DNA from 3 places in the Peribacillus sp. SIMBA_075 genome. Region 3 is predicted to be linked to each of the others. Evidence: riboswitches for the same ligand, from Rfam matches in the RefSeq annotation. Region 3 holds a riboswitch; each other region holds the start of a gene.
What was found. Region 3 has a riboswitch for cobalamin ahead of SB775_RS14445 (ribonucleoside-diphosphate reductase subunit alpha). Riboswitches for the same ligand answer to the same signal wherever they lie in the genome.

Region 1 (6,207 bases), on a different contig from region 3:
GCTAATTCCCTTGCATCACTTGTACCTGCCAAGAACAAAATCATTTTGATGTCCCCACTACTTGCTCATCGTGATCGTGATCATGGTCGTGATCGTGGTCGTGGTCGTGATCATGGTCATGATGGTGGTGATGGTGGGCATGTCCATGTTCCTCGACATGTTTACGATAGTTTTCCAGATCACGCGCCCCACTTGATCTGCCTTCGCTAGCTTCAATTACACGTTCTTGCAAAATGTTCTGTAAGGTTGGATGATACCCAAAATACTTCGCCAAAATAAATTCTCGATCACGATATTGCTCTTGATAGCCTTTCAGCATATCTTCCATTCTTTCCATTAACACACCCGTGAAAAGGAAATATGGCAGCATCACTATTTTTTTTGCCCCTAAGCGGATGCATCGATCAATGGCTTCATCCACGTGCGGGTCCGTTACACCCATGAAGGCACTTTCGACCCATTTCACGTTTAATTTTTCCCATAATAATCGTGAAATTTTATATATATCACTATTTGCATCAGCGTCACTGCCGCCTCGGCCGATTAGCAAAATTGCTGTCTCAGGCTGTTTTGAGGATGTATCGAAACCAACTTCCTCAAGACGATCTGTCAGGATCGTCAATACATCATGGTGGACCCCGATCGTTTGACCATATGTGAATTTCACTTCTGGATACTTGGTTTTCCCATCCTCTATTTCAGCCGGGATATGTAATTTCGAATGTCCTGCATGCAACAGAATGATTGGTATGACGATAACTTCCGTAGCTCCTCGTTTTACACAATTATCAATGCCTTTAGATATATTCGGTGCCGCAAACTCCAAGAAGCACGTTTCTACCAAAAAGCCGTCATCCATTGCCGGAATCATATTTTTAATAAAATGAAGGACTTCTTCGTTTCCTGAAGCCAAGCGGCTTCCATGTCCTACGAACAAAACTGCTTTCATTTACTTTCCCCCTCTTGATTAGTCTTCACAAGGCGCAGGCTCTATGTTTATTTTGGGAGCAATGTCCTGATAAGAAAAACTCTGTATCTTTTTTGCACGTTTGAAGTATTTAAAAAGCCGCTCATTTGGATGGGCATTTTGCGTATACTCCCCGACAATGTCCGTAATCAGTTCAACAAGCTGTTCCGGTTCAATGCCTTCAGCAACCAGCTGACCTGGATGGGCTGTTCTTCCAACCGGTTTAGCTCCAAGAAATAAGTCGAACTTCCCTTTTCGGAAGACAATCCCGATATCATCCATCACAGCACTATAACAAGCCATTCCACACCCATTAAAACCGATGTTCAGTTCCTTAGGCATTTTCATTCCGCCGAGCACCCGGTGTATTTCATCCGCAAAAGGAATGGATTCCGCTTTTTCCCCATCACAGAAATCACAGGCTTTTAATGTCAGTACATCTCCAATCGGCGATAACAGAAAGTTTGCTGATTGCAATTTCCCCGTAATGACTTCCGGATCCGTTGTCGGAATCTTTAAAACGATCTTATGGTTTGGCGTGTATTCCATCGATCCCTTTTCCCCGACAACTTCCGCAAGTGTCATCATTTGTTTGGGAGTGAATTGTTTATTCGCCACACCTGGACTGACCGCAAGTTCGAATACCGACTCCATTTTTTGCTGAACAAACGGCTTAATGGGTTGCTGAACGGTTTGGCCCTTAACTATAGACAGGGCTTCCATCGCCATTTCAAAAGAAGTCGCCTTCTTTTCTGGTGCTTTTGTAAGTAATCCAACCCCTCCATCAGGCTCAGCGTAGGCTTCTTGCATGGAATCGGCTTCTTGATCTAATGCCCACGGTTCTGCTTCTTTTTGCAGACGCTGATGCGGCTTCAATGTTTGCTTTTCCGAATTCAATGTATATTTCCTCTGATAACCTCTTGGTGTGATGATTTTGTCATCATATAAAAAGGTAGATGAATTACCAATAATGACGGTGGTCAACATTCCAATATCGTGATTCAACATATCTTTCAAATTGGTTATGACAATATCCTGCCGATCGCGATAAGCACTTTTCACCAACCCGACAGGTGTATCCGGTGAACGGTAGCGAAGGAGAATTTTTTGTGTTTCTACAATTTGCCTAGTCCGCCTTCCGCTACGCGGGTTATAAAGGGCAATGACAAAGTCAGCCATTGCAGCAGCTTCCACCCTTTTAGCGATAAGTTCCCAAGGCGTTAAATGATCACTGAGGCTGATGGTACACGAATCGTGCATGACAGGTGCCCCAAGTAAAGACGCACAAGAGTTGATTGCAGAAATACCAGGGATGACTTCAATGCCCACTCCAGTATCTTCTTTCCACCCTTTTTCAATCAATACTTCATAAACCAGCCCTGCCATCCCGTACACTCCGGCATCACCACTGGAAATTACAGCCACTTTCTTTCCCAGCTCCGCTTGTTTCACTGCTTCCTGAGCACGTGATACTTCTTCAGTCATTCCCGTACTAATAATCGTTTGATCTGTAAGCAGTCCCTGAATGAGTTCAACATAAGTCTTATAACCAATGATGTAGTCACTTTCTTGAAGGGCTTCGACAGCACGTTTGGTAATGTGTTCAAAATTCCCTGGCCCAAAGCCCACGACGAATAATTTACCGTTAGTACTCATTAAGACATCTCCTTTTACGATTTGTTCTTTGAAATACCCGTATGAGCAGGAAAATCTGGATTAGGGATCATTTCCCCATCACTGAATTGGTAGATCATCTGTGGCACAAACTCCCCATCATCGATATTACTTACAATCTTCCGACCGTAATCTGGGGTATCCACCCGATACCATCTCCCTTGGGGATACTCAATTACAACGCAGGCGTCCTTACATCTTCCGTTACAGCGTGTCCTGGTTGTATGAACTTTCATATCCAGTCCCTTTGAAGTAATTTCATCGCGAATCGCTTGGGTTACTTCTTCCCCGCCTTTTTTCATGCAACTGCTTCCATTGCAAATCAACAGATGCGTATTAGTACCCTGCAAGTTCCAAGTAGTCATCTTCTTCCTCCTGAGTTCAGGGAAAAGGCAAAATAAAAAACCTTAACATAAGAGTTAAGGTTTTAAAAAAACTATATGAATGAGGAGCCTTCGGCAAATATGCTGAATCTCCCAAAATCGTCATAGTCCTTCTACCTTTCCCTCCGAAAAGTATCATACAATTTCAAAAGCAGGTTTCCTGGCTTACGCTTCATTTTACTTTGTCCCTTCCCGGCATTAAGCCAGTGGTCATCGACAATTTCATCAGCGTTTACAGTAGCGGGGGCTGCATCGGATTTTCACCGATTTCCCTATTATCCCTTGATAATTCACACAAGAGCACTTTTAAAATGAAATATTTGGTTTTATTATACATTTCTAGCTAACTTTATCTATCATATAACAACTTTAGCAAAATTCAAAGTTTATTCCGACTGTTTAGAAAAGTTTAATAGGGTAAATCCAGCACCATGCCTCGCTTCTCTGCGTTATTAGCCTAAAAAAAAAAAAGAGAGTGTAGCTGGAATTATTTCTTTATGATAAACTATACGAGATTTTTCAAAATAATTACATAAGTTTTATGGTGTTGAATTTTCTCGGAAATTCAGCTTAAAAGGGAAGCCGGTGAAAATCCGGAGCGGTCCCGCCACTGTAAAGGGAAGTCCTATTGCCTTAAGGTTAATCCACTGTCAAATGAGATGGGAAGGATGTAATGGGATGATGAACCAAAGCCAGGAGACCTGCCATGAAGCGTGAAACTGTTTCAGCCTACGAGGATGGGTGTGCGGATCAGGCAGAATAGCCCGTGGTTGGTTTATGCTATGGAATTCCTGTTCATTACGCACTTCTTTCTTTTTTAGAGAAGTGCTTTTTATGTTGGGCGCCGCTTTTCTTCTAAAAGCCTTGATTAGAAAAAATTAAAAGTGTTGAAAGGAGAAAGAATGAAAAAAGACAATTGGAAAATTCTTTATTTTGTCATTTTATTGCTTCTTGTACCAAAACGTGCTATGGCCATGCATATTATGGAGGGATTTTTACCGATTGAATGGGCCATATTCTGGTGGGCCATTATCCTTCCATTTTTAATCTTGGGTTACCGGTCGATTAGGTCCAAAGTAAAGGAAAACCCAGAAACAAAAATGATACTCGGCCTATCGGGAGCATTTGTATTCATATTATCGGCCCTGAAGATTCCTTCCGTTACGGGAAGTTCTTCACACCCTACAGGAGTTGGTTTGGGTTCCATATTATTCGGACCATTGGCCATGAGTGTCGTGGGTTCCATCGTACTGTTATTTCAAGCTGTATTACTGGCTCACGGAGGGTTGACGACATTAGGGGCCAATGCATTTTCCATGGCAGTATGCGGACCGTTCATTTCTTACTTTGTCTTCAAGGGCGCAACTAAATTGGGGTGGTCTTTTTCTCTTGCCGTTTTCTTGGCAGCTGCTTTTGGAGATTTAGGAACCTATGTGGTAACTTCCGTTCAACTTGCTCTTGCTTTTCCATCCGAGGTAGGGGGATTCATGGCCTCATTCACTAAGTTTGCAGGGATTTTTGCCCTGACCCAAATTCCCTTGGCAATCAGCGAGGGATTATTGACAGTCGTTGTGATGAATTTCTTAAAAAAATACAATCTAGGCGAATTGAAATTGCTGCGAGTTTTATCTAAGGAGGCCCGTTAATATGAAAAAAAGTTTACTGCTGCTTTTCCTGGTTGTCATTCTTGCTACCATACCGTTAATCACCCAACAAGGAACGGAATTTGGCGGTGCCGACGGCGAAGCTGAAGAAGCCATCACAAATATCCATCCGGAATATAAGCCATGGTTCAACAGTATTTGGGAGCCACCAGGTGCAGAAACAGAAAGCTTATTATTTGCGCTGCAAGCTGCAATCGGAGCTGGTTTCATTGGATATTTCATTGGCGTAATGAGACAAAGGAATAAGCAAGCCAAACAAGCCATGCCCGAAGAATCCAAGCATGTTACTCATTGATAAATATGCCTATTTCAATGGGCTAAAGGATGAACATCCGTTGGAAAAAATGATTTTTGCACTCTCCCTTTTGCTTTTTTCCTTAACTGTAAGGGATATGGCCGTTTCGCTCATCACTTTTACGGTGATGAGTGCTTTAATCATTTTTGCGGCAAGAATCCCACTTTCTTATTATCTGAAATTACTCTTACTACCGGGGTTCTTTATATTATCAGGTACAATTACAATCCTTTTTTCTTTTACAAGCAAACCCACTTCAATATCCAATATATGGTGGTCTTGGAAAGCCGGAAACTGGCAAATATTCATCAGCGATGACAGCATTGGTACAGTGATCAATTTGATCACTGTCGTATTTGCCAGTATAAGCTGTTTATATTTCTTAACCTTAACAACACCCATTACCGTCATTCTATCCGTGCTGCGGAAACTTAAATTGCCGTCTTTATTGATCGATTTAATAGAATTGACCTATCGCTTCATCTTTATTTTTTTAGATACAGCTTTGGCCATTCACCTATCACAAGCTTCACGACTTGGATATGGCTCGATAAGGCAAGGCATTCGCTCTCTCGGGTTACTAATCTCATCATTATTTTTGGGAGTATTCCAGCGCTCTGCGCAATTGACGATGGCCATGAATGCAAGAGGATATCAGGAAAACCTATCATTTATCGATGATACTTACACCTATTCCTCCCGCAATTGGCTGATCGCCATTATCATACTAGGAAGCTTAATCTTTATTTATGGATATATGTAAATTGGAGGCAATTCAAAAATGGAAGAGCATATTTTTAATATAGAGGGCCTCACCCATCAATTCCCAGATGGAACGTTCGCTATAAAAGATCTTTCACTAACGGTTCAACAAGGTAAAAAGATTGCATTATTAGGCAATAATGGAGCCGGCAAATCGACTCTGTTCCTCCATTTAAACGGTCTTTTACAACCAACATCAGGAACCATCAGATATAAGGGCAAGAAAATTAAATATGACCGTAAAGCATTATTATCATTAAGAAAACAAGTCGGGATCGTTTTTCAAGATCCTGATTCTCAGCTTTTTTCCGCTAATGTGCAACAGGATATTTCGTTTGGACCGATGAATTTAGGATGGGAAAGAAACGTAGTCCGCGAGAAAGTACAATGGGCGATGGCTCAAACGGAAGTAACGGAATTAAAGGACAGACCCACCCATTTTTTGAGCTTAGGGCAAAAAAA
Region 2 (6,207 bases), on a different contig from region 3:
CTGTTTCAAGTCATTTTAGAAAGAATCGAGCTAGAAGCGTTATTTGGTGTTGTGACCGGTTTGATCATTATATTTTATTCGGGGATTTCATTGGATCTGCAGCTTGCGTGGTATGACCCGATTCTTTTCATCATTTTTGCAATAGGCGGGGCCCTTGCTTATGCAGCCATATTCGTTGCGATAGCAAGCATTGGGTTCTGGTCGGATGCGAAAACATCCATCATGCCAATGATGTACAATATCGGGAACTACGGGCGCTATCCTGTTGATATTTATAATAAGGTCATTCGTTTTGTCCTTACATGGGTATTGCCATTCGCGTTTGTTGGTGTTTATCCTGCATCTTATTTCCTTAGAAAAGAAGAGTGGTATGCATATGCATTTGCCACACCTGTAATTGGGGTTGCCTTTTTCGTGATATCCGTTTTCATATGGAATCAGGGAGTGAAGAGGTACCGCGGGGCAGGAAACTAAAAGAGCCCCTTCAACAGCATTCATGTTGAAGGGTTTTTTTGTTTATTTGCGTTTATTCTTTCTTTCAATATATCTTGCTTGTGCTTGAACATATTGCTGCTTTTCCTCTTCCGTTTCCGGAATGACCTGAGGTACGTTTGTCGGCTTACCGTCTTCATCAATGGCCAGCATCGTTAAAAAAGCGCGTGCCGTAAGCTGTTTTTCACCTGTTAATAGGTTCTCACGCTCCACTTTCACGAATACCTCCATTGATGTGCGATGTGCACAGGTGATATAAGCTTCAAGGTTGATCGCATCCCCTGTCTTGATGGGGGCCAAAAAATCAAAAGAGTCGCTTGAAGCGGTCACAACGGGTTTTCGACAATGGCGCATAGCTGAAATGCAGGCTATTTTATCAACATAGGCCATTACCTTTCCGCCAAAGATGGTATTGTGATGATTTGTATCCGGTGGAAAAACAAGGTCGGTTAAAAATGTCCGTGACTGCTGTGTTGGATGGGCAACGTTCTTTTCAATCATAAGCTTTTGGTTTAGCTAAAAGGTTTTCACGGACGATTTTTGCTGCTTCGACCATGTTTTTCAGGGAAGCGACGGTTTCCGGGATACCCCTTGTTTTCAGGCCGCAGTCGGGATTGATCCAAAACTGGTCTTTATCCAGTACCTTGATGCCCCGTTCAATCATATCGACCATTTCGTCCACTGCCGGCACACGCGGGCTGTGAATATCATACACACCAAGGCCAATACCTTTTTCGTATGTCCTTTCTTCGAATGCGGAAGCAAGCTCTCCATGGCTACGGGATGTTTCGATGGAAATTACATCGGCATCAAGGGAGGAGATGACATCCATGAAACTGTTGAAGTCGCAATAGCACATATGCGTGTGAATTTGGGTTGTATCCTCGACGCTTGATGTGGATATCAAGAACGAATTAACAGCCCAGTTCAAATACTCATCGCGATCGGTTTTTTTCAATGGCAGACCTTCCCTAAGTGCAGGCTCATCAACTTGGATCATTTTGATTCCAGCCGATTCCAATGCAATGACTTCTTTTTCCAAAGCAAGTGCCAGTTGGTAGCAAACATTCTCCCTGGAAATATCATCACGGACAAATGACCAGTTCAAAATCGTGACAGGACCTGTTAGCATGCCCTTTACCGTCTTGTTCGTCAGTGATTGTGCGTATACACTTTCCCTGACTGTCATCGGTTCGATGAAATCGATGTCGCCGTAGATGACTGGTGGTTTCACGCAGCGGGACCCATAGGATTGTACCCAGCCCTTTTCTAGAAAGACGAATCCGCCTAACTTATGGCCGAAGTATTCAACCATATCCGTCCGTTCGAATTCCCCGTGTACAAGAACATCCAAGCCGATTTCTTCTTGGATATCAATCCACCTGCCGATTTCTTCGTTAACGAATGTTTCATATTGGGAAGCGGTCCATTCTCCTCTTTTGAATTTCCCACGTGCTTGTTTAACTTCAAATGTCTGTGGAAAGCTGCCGATCGTAGTCGAAGGAAGAAAAGGCAATTTGAAAAATTCCTGTTGTTTTTGGTAACGTTCTTTAAATGGAAGCTGACGGCCGACGTTCCTGGTTTTAACCTTTTCGACATTGGATTGTACATTCCCATGATTCCGTGCATTTGAACTTGCTAACGTTTGAACCGTAAATTTATTAGCATCGACTTTTTCGGCGATTGCTTCAAAGCCTTGATTATTCCCTTTGACCAAGAGTATGATTTCCTCAAGTTTCTCATCAGCGAAAGCGAGGGCCTCTTTCACTTCTTTTGAAAGGGCGGTTTCATTACGAACGGTCACTGGGACATGAAGCAGGGAACAAGAGGGCTGAAGCCAGATTTGGTCTTCAGCTACCTTTTTCTTAAGAGTCTCAATCAATTGGATTTTTTTTGATAAATCAGATAGCCAAATGTTTTTTCCGTCAATCACACCTGCAGCAAGCACTTTGTCCTTCGGGAAACCGAATGCTTCAAGATTACTTAGATTCCTCCCTTTATCATGTACAAAATCAAGACCGATTCCTTGGACTTGTAATTCGATGACTTCTTGGTAATGCTCCACGGCATCAAAGTATGTTTGTAGCATGATGTTCAGGTTTGGTGCTGCTTCATTCAGTTTTTCATAGAGGTAAGTAACAGTTTGCATATCATCTTTGGAAATGGATGAAACAAGAGAAGGTTCGTCCATTTGAACCCACTTCACGCCTTCTTGCTCCAACTCTTGAAGGATTTGCGTGTAAAGGGGAAGTAGGCTCAGGATGATGCCAGGGATATCTTTTTTATTGAAGCCTTTGGAAAGGGAGATGAAAGTATAAGGTCCGATCAACACGGGTTTCGTTTCAATCCCTAGCTTTTCCTTGGCCTCCCGATATGCTGCAAGTGGTTTATTTTCTGTTAAAGTCAGCTGTGACAGGTTTAATTCAGGGACAATATAGTGATAGTTCGTATTGAACCATTTCGTCATTTCGGAAGCGACTTCGTCATTGTTTCCACGGGCCATTGAATAATAAACGGAAAGGGGAACGCATCCGCCTTCATAGGCTGAATAACGTTCAGGAACAAGACCGAACATGACGGACATATCCAGCATTTGATCATATAAAGTGAAGTCGTTGGCAGGAATGATATCAATGCCTCGTTTCTTCTGTTTTTGTAAGTTGCCTAAACGGATGGCTTTTAGTTGTGCCGTAAATTCTGCTTCATCGATTTTACCGGACCAGTAAGCTTCTAATGTACGTTTCCATTCACGATTTTCCCCGATTCGCGGGTAACCCAAACTGCTGCTTTTCAAAATTCCCATCCTCCTACATTCATTTAATTGAACAATAAAAAAGCATCCCTAACCGTCAAAAGAGAAAGTTAGAAATGCTTAAAATAAAGAGGCATGCAGAATGCCCCTTACAATTATAAGGTCCCTAACACCTCCCTATCTCCCGTAGGTTAAAACAGTGTTGTCGAAATAGGCAGGTCTCCTGACTTAGGGAATATCATTAGCGACGGGCCTTCCCGATCCGTTGATCAGTGGCATATTGGATGGCGCTAACATTCCCATTACAGTGGCGGGACCGTGCCGGAATTACACCGGGCTTCCCTTTTAATCCTAATGAAAATTAGGAACCTATTTCCACATATGAAATTTCACAAAACCTGCTGATAAACTGATTGCAGGCGGCGAATATTTATAAAATAAAAATTATTATAAATATTTAGACAACCTTAACATATCCGACTAAAAGGGTCAACATGAAAAAGATTCGGGATAAGGTCCCGAATTCCTGACAAATGCGTTTAGAATGTGTTAGTGATAAGGATAAAGTCTGTCCCTAAGAAAGAATATATTGTTTGGACAGGGAGTATGTATAGAGGGAGTGGCGTTTTGAAATGGGGCGTGGGGGATGACTTTCTACATCTTGATTGCAGGAATCATTTTTTGCATGGTGATGAGCATTCGTACCTTATTTCTTGTTGAGTCGGGAGGAAAAAAGTTTTCTCTGGAGGATATGCTGTGGCTTGGCAATTTATATGCGACGATATTAGTTGGATTTGCACTGATTTATTTATTATACGAGCTTCAGAATCATTCAGTGATTCTTGATATGGGCAATCGTTTGGACGGCAGTTTTTACGAGCAACTGAAGACTTCTTTTTATTTTAGTGCGATGACGATGTTTTCTGTAGGGTATGGGGATATATCCCCGATAGGCGTAGGCAGGATGATTGCGACAATCCAGGCATTCATCGGCTATACGCTCCCGGCCGCGTTTGTAATTCGGACGGTGATTGATTTAGATCAGGAAAGAAGGAATAAATGAAAGTTGTATTTCTTTCGATTATTGGGTACTCTTACCATAATGAAAGAAATGGAGGGTTCAATATGACTGTTAAAATTGGAGAAAAAGCACCTGATTTTCAACTCCCAGCAAACAATGGTGAAATGGTTTCCCTATCGGATTTTAAGGGGAAATACATTGTTTTATATTTTTATCCAAAAGACATGACGCCAGGATGCACGACGGAGGCCTGTGATTTCCGGGACCACAATGAGCAATTTGAGGAATTGGACGCTGTCATCATTGGTATCAGCCCAGACCCAGCGGCACGACATGAAAAGTTCATCGAAAAACATGGATTGCCTTTTCTGCTTCTAGCTGACGAAAATCATGAAGCCGCTGAATCATTTGATGTGTGGCAATTGAAAAAGAATTTCGGCAAGGAGTATATGGGCATTGAACGTTCAACATTCCTGATTGATAGGGCAGGTAAGATAGTCAAAGAATGGCGTAAGGTAAAAGTAAAAGGCCACGTCGAAGAAGCTCTTGAAACTCTTCGCGACCTCAAAAAATAAGGGACAGGCAAATGAAGGATGAGCGAATAACGAAGCTTGCTGCCAGGCTGATTCATCACTCGATACAATTAAAGCCAAAAGAGAGAATCCTTATTCGGGGCCATATCAACACGAAACCATTATTGAAAGAGCTGATTGATGAAACATACAGAGTGGGTGCTTATCCATATGTAGAACTTGAAGACGATGAGATAAGCCGGCACCTATTACAAGGGAATGTGAAGGAACAACTTGACACATCATCGCAATGGGCTCTGAAGAAATATACGGATATCGATGCGGTCATCATCATCACCGGTGAAGAAAACGATGTGGAAATGACTGATGTTCTCCTCGAAAGGCACCGTCTTCAAGGGGAGGCTATGAATTCTCCAACTCTTTTCTATGTGAACAACCGACGTTGGGTCTTGCTTAATTATCCCACCAACACATCAGCGCAAAAAGCCGGCATGACTTTCGACAGGTATCAAGACTTCCTTTTGAACGTATGCACAATGGATTATGGGAAAATGGAGGCGGCATTAAAACCGTTAAAACTATTGATGGAACGGACTGACAAAGTCAGGATCGTTTCACCAGGGACAGATTTGACCTTTTCCATTAAAGGTATGCCGGCTATCATATGTGCCGGAAAAAAGAATTTACCGGACGGGGAAGTATTTACTGCACCTATAAAAGAGAGCGTCAATGGAAGGATATCCTTCAACACACCCACAACCTATGAAGGGATCACTTTTAGTGACATAGAATTAAACTTGAAAAAGGGGAAAATCAGTAAAGCCATTTCCAATCAATCTTCTAAAATGAACCGAATTCTGGATATTGATGAGGGGTCCCGTTTTATCGGGGAGTTCGCAATTGGAATCAATCCATACATATTGGAACCTATGGACGATATATTGTTTGATGAGAAAATATGCGGGAGTCTGCACTTGGCTCTTGGACTTGCCTATGAAGAAGCTGATAATGGAAACCGTTCATCCATACATTGGGATATGGTCTTGATCCAGCGTCCCGAATATGGCGGTGGTGACATCTACTTTGACGATGTGCCGATCAGAAGGGATGGCGTTTTCATATTGCCGGAATTATATGCATTAAACCCAAATTCATTAAAATAAAGCCTTTTTTAATAAGGGTAAGGCTTTTGTCCAACTCAAAAAGGGGACACCTGAATATGCTTTATTATGGGAATACCTCCTCAGAGAAAGTTGCGCGGGACATACAGAGCCCGTGTTTTTTTATGTTAATTATAAGGGAGAGATAAACATGTTAATACTTTCAACGATCATTCCTGATGAAGGAATCCAAACGAAGATGAAGGATGCTTTTCCTGGATTGAACTTCATTTATCAAGAAGGATGGAT
Region 3 (6,207 bases):
TTACGCTTAATCACTTCCGGATGTTCTTTAATGCGGTCGAAAAGCTGTTTTTGCTTGCCTACCGGTATCAGGGAAGCAAGGATATAGGAATAGGATTCATTATGGATGGATTCCTGCTGGGCCATGTTTGCCAGGATAGCTTTTGCCGCAGGATCCTTTATATACCGAAGGATTTCTACTAAAGTAGGCGTTTGTAGACTGTCCATTCCAGCAATCATCGTAAGGATATCAAGAAAAGCGTCCTGGATATCTTCGTCCAATTCTCCCCACTGCTTTTTATCCTGAATCATGTTCACGCTTGAAGGCTTCCAAAAGTTATTGATGAGCTGTGTATAGGTATCATAGAATTTCTCATACTGAATATCGTTCCAAAGGAGAAAGCCTGAAGCTTCTCCTTTGAAAACACCGGTCGCTTTAGTTGGATGCGTTGGTTCCAGCATCCGGATCTTTTTTATATGATTGGTCATTCGTGAAAACTCCTTTAAGAATAGATTACTAAGGGTTTGATCGTCGTTAACTAGAACAGCTTTCGCAGGCATTGTCATATTCGGAAGAAGTCGAACGAACATAATACGTTGATTTCAACCCGGATTCCCACGCCGTTAAATGGATATCCAATAGGACCTTCGCTTTGATTGTGTTGTGTACATACAGATTAAAGCTGATTGCTTGGTCAATATGGCGTTGGCGGGCTGCATTTTGCCTGATGCTCTCCAGTTGGTCCAAATTAAAGCGGGTCTTTTTATAATATTCATACGTATTTGGCGTCAATCCTGGTGCGGTCACCTTGAATTTGAAGTTTTTCTTTTCCTCGTAAAATTCAATTTCATACAAAGGATCGATTCCATCCGTTGAATTACCGATTTTAGCAGTCGATGAATTGGGGGCAATAGCCATTAAATATCCATTACGGGTACCGTGCTCCTGCACATCTGCTTTTAAATCCATCCATTTTTGATCTGTATAGTCACGAAGTTCGAAATATTCCCCTGTATGCCAATCGGATCCTTCGAAATATGGGTATGATCCCTTTTCCTTGGCCAACTCGTTGGATGCTTTGATTGTTAAGTAAGCGATCTTTTCGTATAAAGCATCGGCATAGTGAACAGCCTCATCCGATTCCCAATAAATATTCTGAGTGGCAAGTAAATGATGCCATCCAAACGTTCCTAGACCAATTGCCCGGTAACGTTTGTTCGAGATGGATGCTTGCTTGACCGGAAGATTATTGACATCAATGACGTTATCCAGCATCCGGATCTGAATGGGAATTAACCTCTCCAAAACATCGCTGCTCACCGCACGGGGCAAGTTAATGGATGATAGGTTGCAGACAACGAAATCGCCGCTTTTACGGACCACAACGACATCTCCATCTTCTGTTTCATATTCATCCGTGATCGTCGAAGGGCTTAAGTTTTGAGCAATCTCCGTACAAAGGTTAGAACAATAAATCATGCCTTTATGTTTATTCGGATTCTTCCGGTTCACTTCATCGCGGTAGAACATATATGGTACGCCTTCTTCTAATTGAGAAATCATGATGCTTTTCATGATGTCCATCGCATTGATTTTTTCAAAGCTATAGTTTGGAAGTGTACCGTTTTCTGCGGCCTCGACAGCAAGTGCATAATGATTCCTGAAGCTTCCTTCGCCTTTCTTCTCGTCATAAAGATCTTCAAGTGAGAATCCAAGGGTTTGTTTGATGGTATGCGGATCGAAAAGATACCATTCTTTTCTGTCGCGTACAGCCTCCATGAACAAATCAGGAATACATACACCTGTAAAAATATCATGGGCTTTTAATCTGTCATCCCCGTTTTGGGTCTTCAAATCAAGAAAGCTCATAATATCTTTATGCCAGGCATCCAAGTAAATCGCGATGGCACCTTTACGTTGCCCCAATTGATCGACACTGACAGCTGTCTGGTTGAATAGCCGGATCCAGGGAGTCGTGCCGGAACTGTTTCCAGAGAAACCTCGGATATCAGAACCAAGCGAACGAATCTTACCAACGTAAAGACCTACACCGCCGCCGAATTTTGATACTTTTGCAGCATCGTAGTTAGATAGATAGATGCCGTCAATGGAATCCTCAATTGCGTCGATAAAACAAGAGCTTAACTGTCCATGCGTTTTACCTGCATTGGATAGAGTAGGCGTCGCAACAGTCATATAAAGGTTGGACATAGCCCAGTAAGCTTCTTTTATTAGTTGAAGACGATGCTCCGTTTTTTCCATTCGCATGATTTCCATCGCGATGATCATGAAGCGCTCTTGAGGCAGTTCGTAGACCTTGTCTTTTTTTGGGCGGGCTAGGTAGCGATCGTTTAATAAGTAAATGCCTATGTAAGAAAATAATTTATCCTTTTCCGGGTCGATCACCGAACCCAATTCCTCAATTTCCGCTTTCGTATAAGAAGCTAGCAGTTCTGATTTATAAATGGGATAACGCTGGCCTTCTGAAAGTTGCGAGAGTTCCGTGATCAGTTCATAGAATGGGCCATAACTCATGCCTTCATAACCTCGATTTGCCTGTGCATCCCTATACATCGTATTCAATAGTTCTGCTGCAGCAACGAACGTCCAATCGGGAGCATCTATATCCACACTTTCAAGAGCGAGCTGAATCAGTTTTTTTGATGCCTGTTCATCGGTTGAGTCACTTTTGCGATCAAGCCATTTTATAAAACGCTTTTTGAACTTTTCCATATCGAGACGGCCTTCGAATTCCTTTGATAACATCTCAAGCTGGATTGAATTCGTTTCGGTGTCATTTTCGCTTATGGTAGAGTTATATGTTTGAGTCATTAATAATCCTCCTTGTAAACTTCCGCTAAAATAAAAAAACCGCCCAAATGGATTGAGCGAATCAAACGATAGAATAAAGGAACCATGAAAAAATAGCCATTATACTATCGTTTCATCATCTCAATCCCCGAAGAATAAGAAACATGAAAAAATCAAGGCAGGTCTCCTGACTCATGATCATCCTACTTTGAGTCCTTCCCGTATAGAGAGAGCTATACAGTGGTTTCTCATTTCGTCACATTTACAGTTGCGGGGACAGTTCCGGGTTTACACCGGATTCCCTTTTCAGCCATCACTGGCACCTTGGATTATAAAATATTCTATATATAGTTATTAGTATTGTTTGTGTAATCAATATCTAGTATTTCTGCTTATATTATCGTAAGCCATATACGATGATAATTCAACTAATATATTTGAGAAAAACCAACCCTTATCTATTGACAAAGTGAAGGTAGAGGGATTGAGAATGAAAGATTTTATTGGGGAATGGGTAATTCGAGCACTGAATTTACGGGATTTTGTGTTAAAATAAAGTGTATAGTAAAGGTGGGTCTCCCTTATTGCGATGAGGGGATTCGCGGAAAAATATTTATGAAAAAGGGGTTAAAATCTTGGAAAAAGTATTAGTTTTTGGACATAAAAACCCGGATACAGACACAATCTGTTCAGCAATCGCTTATGCAGATCTTAAAAAGCAACTAGGTATCAACGCTGAACCAGTTCGTCTGGGTGAAGTGAATGGTGAAACTCAATATGCGTTGGACCAATTCAAATTCGAAGCTCCCCGCCTTGTGGAAAAAGTGGCAGGGGAAGCGGATGGCGTGATTCTGGTCGACCACAACGAACGCCAGCAAAGTGCAGAAGATATTGACCAAGTCCGTGTGTTGGAAGTTATCGACCATCACCGTATCGCTAACTTTGAAACAAGCGATCCTTTATATTACCGTGCGGAGCCAGTTGGCTGTACGGCAACGATTTTAAATAAAATCTATAAAGAAAACGGCATTGAAGTCCCTAAAGCGATCGCCGGACTTATGCTATCTGCCATAATTTCCGATTCTTTATTGTTCAAATCCCCGACATGCACAGAGCAAGACGTTGCAGCAGCTATGGAACTGGCTGATATTGCGGGAGTAAACGCTGAAACATATGGCTTGGAAATGTTGAAGGCGGGAGCTGACTTGAGCGACAAGACGATTGCCCAGTTAATCACTCTTGATGCAAAAGAATTCTCCATGGGAATGGCTAAAGTTGAGATAGCTCAGGTCAATGCTGTAGATCCGAACGAAGTTCTTGCTAAGCAAGCTGAAATAGAAGCAGCCATTGAATCGGTCATCGCTGTGAAGGAATTGGATTTATTCCTATTCGTCGTAACGGATATCTTGACCAATGATTCTGTGGCCTTGGCTCTTGGAAAAGCGGCTGATGCAGTGGAAAAGGCATATGACGTTTCATTAAACAATAACATTGCCGTCTTAGAGGGCGTTGTATCGCGTAAAAAACAAATCGTTCCGGTTTTAACGGACGTATTCAGTAAATAATATTGGAAAAGGGGTGCCCATTCAATACTTTGGGCCCCCTTTTCTGTACATCAAAAAAAGACTCAACCATCCATTTAAAGGTGTTTGAGTCTTTTTTTTTAATTTAAGGTTTCCTTTTCTTTTTCATAGGCGATGACAATCAGTTCTTTATTGGCTTCCTCGCCAAGTTTGCTTTCAAAGCTTTTCAGTTCATTCAATAAATCTGGTGACAGATTCGCTGCTGTATAATCCTGATCGGATGTCATGCTTTTCGCTCCTTTCAAAAGGAAATATTTCATGTTATCTATTTTGTCGGTTTGAAAAGTTTCTATTCAGCAGAATTATACTTTTTCAAGATATTTTACTTTCTGAGGTGGCGAGTTTTTCAAGCAATAACGAACTCTCCTCGTCCAGGCCTTGCACCTGGACAGGTGTACCCTGAAACTGATATTTAAGGACAACCGTATCAACAGCACCGACTGCAGAAGCATCCCATATTTTAGAATGGGAAAAATCGATGATGACCGTTTCGGCTTTTTCCTTGAAATCGAACTTAGAAACAAAGTCCTGAACCGAAGCGAAAAATATTTGTCCGCTGATACGATAAATGATTTTCTTAGCATGGATGTCTTCCGTTTTCTCAACAGCCACTTTAGAAATTTTAGCCGAGAAGAAAATCATGCTCAAGAGCACTCCAGCAAATACCCCTTTAGATAAGTCATGTGTATAAAGAACAATGAGGACCGTCACGATCATCACTGCTGCATCCGTCTTTGGAGCTTTAGTGAGCCGCTTTAGGGAAGACCAGTCAAAGGTCCCGATTGAAACCATGATCATGACTGCGACAAGGGCAGCCATCGGTATTTTAACAAGGACATCATTCAATACCACGATTAATACCATAAGAAATGCGCCAGCTACAAAAGTGGAAAGCCGGCCCCTTCCTCCCGATTTAATGTTGATACCGGATTGGCCGATCATCGCACATCCTGCCATTCCGCCAAAACATCCGGCAATGATATTCGAAATTCCTTGGCCTTTGGCTTCCTTATTTTTATTACTGTCCGTGTCAGTCATCTCATCGACTATTTGAGCGGTCAATAATGATTCAAGCAACCCGACAAACGCAAGGGCTATGGAATAAGGGAAAATGATCGCCAAAGTTTCGAAGGTCAAAGGGATGTCTGGAAGCATGAACATCGGAAGGGCTTCAGTCAATTGCCCCATATCCCCAACCGTACGCACCGTAGCTCCCGTGGTAACTGCAACGATTGTCATGAATATGATGGCGACAAGTGGTGAAGGTATGACTTTCGTGATCAGCGGAAAAAGATAAATGATAGCTAATGAAATGGCTGTCATGAGATACATGATCCATGATTCGCCCACGAAATGGGTAAGCTGTGCCGTGAAAATCAAGATGGCTAGAGAATTCACAAAACCAGTCATGACCGGCTTCGGGATGAACTTCATTAATTTCCCGATTTTTAAAACCCCTAGTAAAATTTGCAGCAAACCAGTCAATATAGTTGCAGCAAGTAAATAGTTCAAGCCGTGATCTTTAACAAGATCGACCATTACGAGTGCCATTGCTCCAGTGGCAGCCGATATCATTCCCGGCCTTCCGCCGAAAAATGAGATGGCGATGGCAATGCAGAATGAGGCATATAGACCTACCATTGGGTCAACACCAGCAATGATCGAAAAGGCAATCGCCTCTGGAATCAATGCCAAGGCAACGACAATTCCGGAAAGAACATCCCCCCGTACGTTCCCGAACCATTCCTGTTTGTATGCTGATGTATTCAAAGAAACACTCCTTCTTTCTTTTATATATGTGTGTTACTTTCATTGTTAACGCACTAAATTATAG

Region 1: another riboswitch for cobalamin. It lies ahead of SB775_RS11310 (energy-coupling factor ABC transporter permease); the one in region 3 lies ahead of SB775_RS14445 (ribonucleoside-diphosphate reductase subunit alpha).
Region 2: another riboswitch for cobalamin. It lies ahead of metE (5-methyltetrahydropteroyltriglutamate--homocysteine S-methyltransferase); the one in region 3 lies ahead of SB775_RS14445 (ribonucleoside-diphosphate reductase subunit alpha).

What each region holds. Positions count from the first base shown of each region.
Region 1 covers NZ_JAWRYN010000011.1:129,125-135,331, forward strand. Annotated here, with positions in the region: gene cobK (precorrin-6A reductase) at 1-44, opposite strand, end outside; gene SB775_RS11295 (sirohydrochlorin chelatase) at 41-949, opposite strand; gene cobJ (precorrin-3B C(17)-methyltransferase) at 968-2,623, opposite strand; gene SB775_RS11305 ((2Fe-2S) ferredoxin domain-containing protein) at 2,638-3,006, opposite strand; cobalamin riboswitch at 3,158-3,347, opposite strand; cobalamin riboswitch at 3,550-3,747, shown strand; gene SB775_RS11310 (energy-coupling factor ABC transporter permease) at 3,927-4,670, shown strand; gene SB775_RS11315 (energy-coupling factor ABC transporter substrate-binding protein) at 4,672-4,983, shown strand; gene cbiQ (cobalt ECF transporter T component CbiQ) at 5,024-5,746, shown strand; gene SB775_RS11325 (energy-coupling factor ABC transporter ATP-binding protein) at 5,765-6,207, shown strand, end outside.
Region 2 covers NZ_JAWRYN010000057.1:3,195-9,401, reverse strand. Annotated here, with positions in the region: gene SB775_RS24795 (ABC transporter permease) at 1-474, shown strand, start outside; gene SB775_RS24790 (acyl-CoA thioesterase) at 517-993, opposite strand; gene metE (5-methyltetrahydropteroyltriglutamate--homocysteine S-methyltransferase) at 986-3,295, opposite strand; cobalamin riboswitch at 3,441-3,632, opposite strand; gene SB775_RS24780 (potassium channel family protein) at 3,891-4,307, shown strand; gene bcp (thioredoxin-dependent thiol peroxidase) at 4,370-4,840, shown strand; gene SB775_RS24770 (aminopeptidase) at 4,852-5,961, shown strand; gene SB775_RS24765 (D-2-hydroxyacid dehydrogenase) at 6,110-6,207, shown strand, end outside.
Region 3 covers NZ_JAWRYN010000017.1:78,532-84,738, reverse strand. Annotated here, with positions in the region: gene SB775_RS14450 (ribonucleotide-diphosphate reductase subunit beta) at 1-467, opposite strand, end outside; gene SB775_RS14445 (ribonucleoside-diphosphate reductase subunit alpha) at 514-2,811, opposite strand; cobalamin riboswitch at 2,951-3,132, opposite strand; gene SB775_RS14440 (manganese-dependent inorganic pyrophosphatase) at 3,426-4,355, shown strand; gene SB775_RS14435 (hypothetical protein) at 4,454-4,600, opposite strand; gene SB775_RS14430 (SulP family inorganic anion transporter) at 4,686-6,143, opposite strand.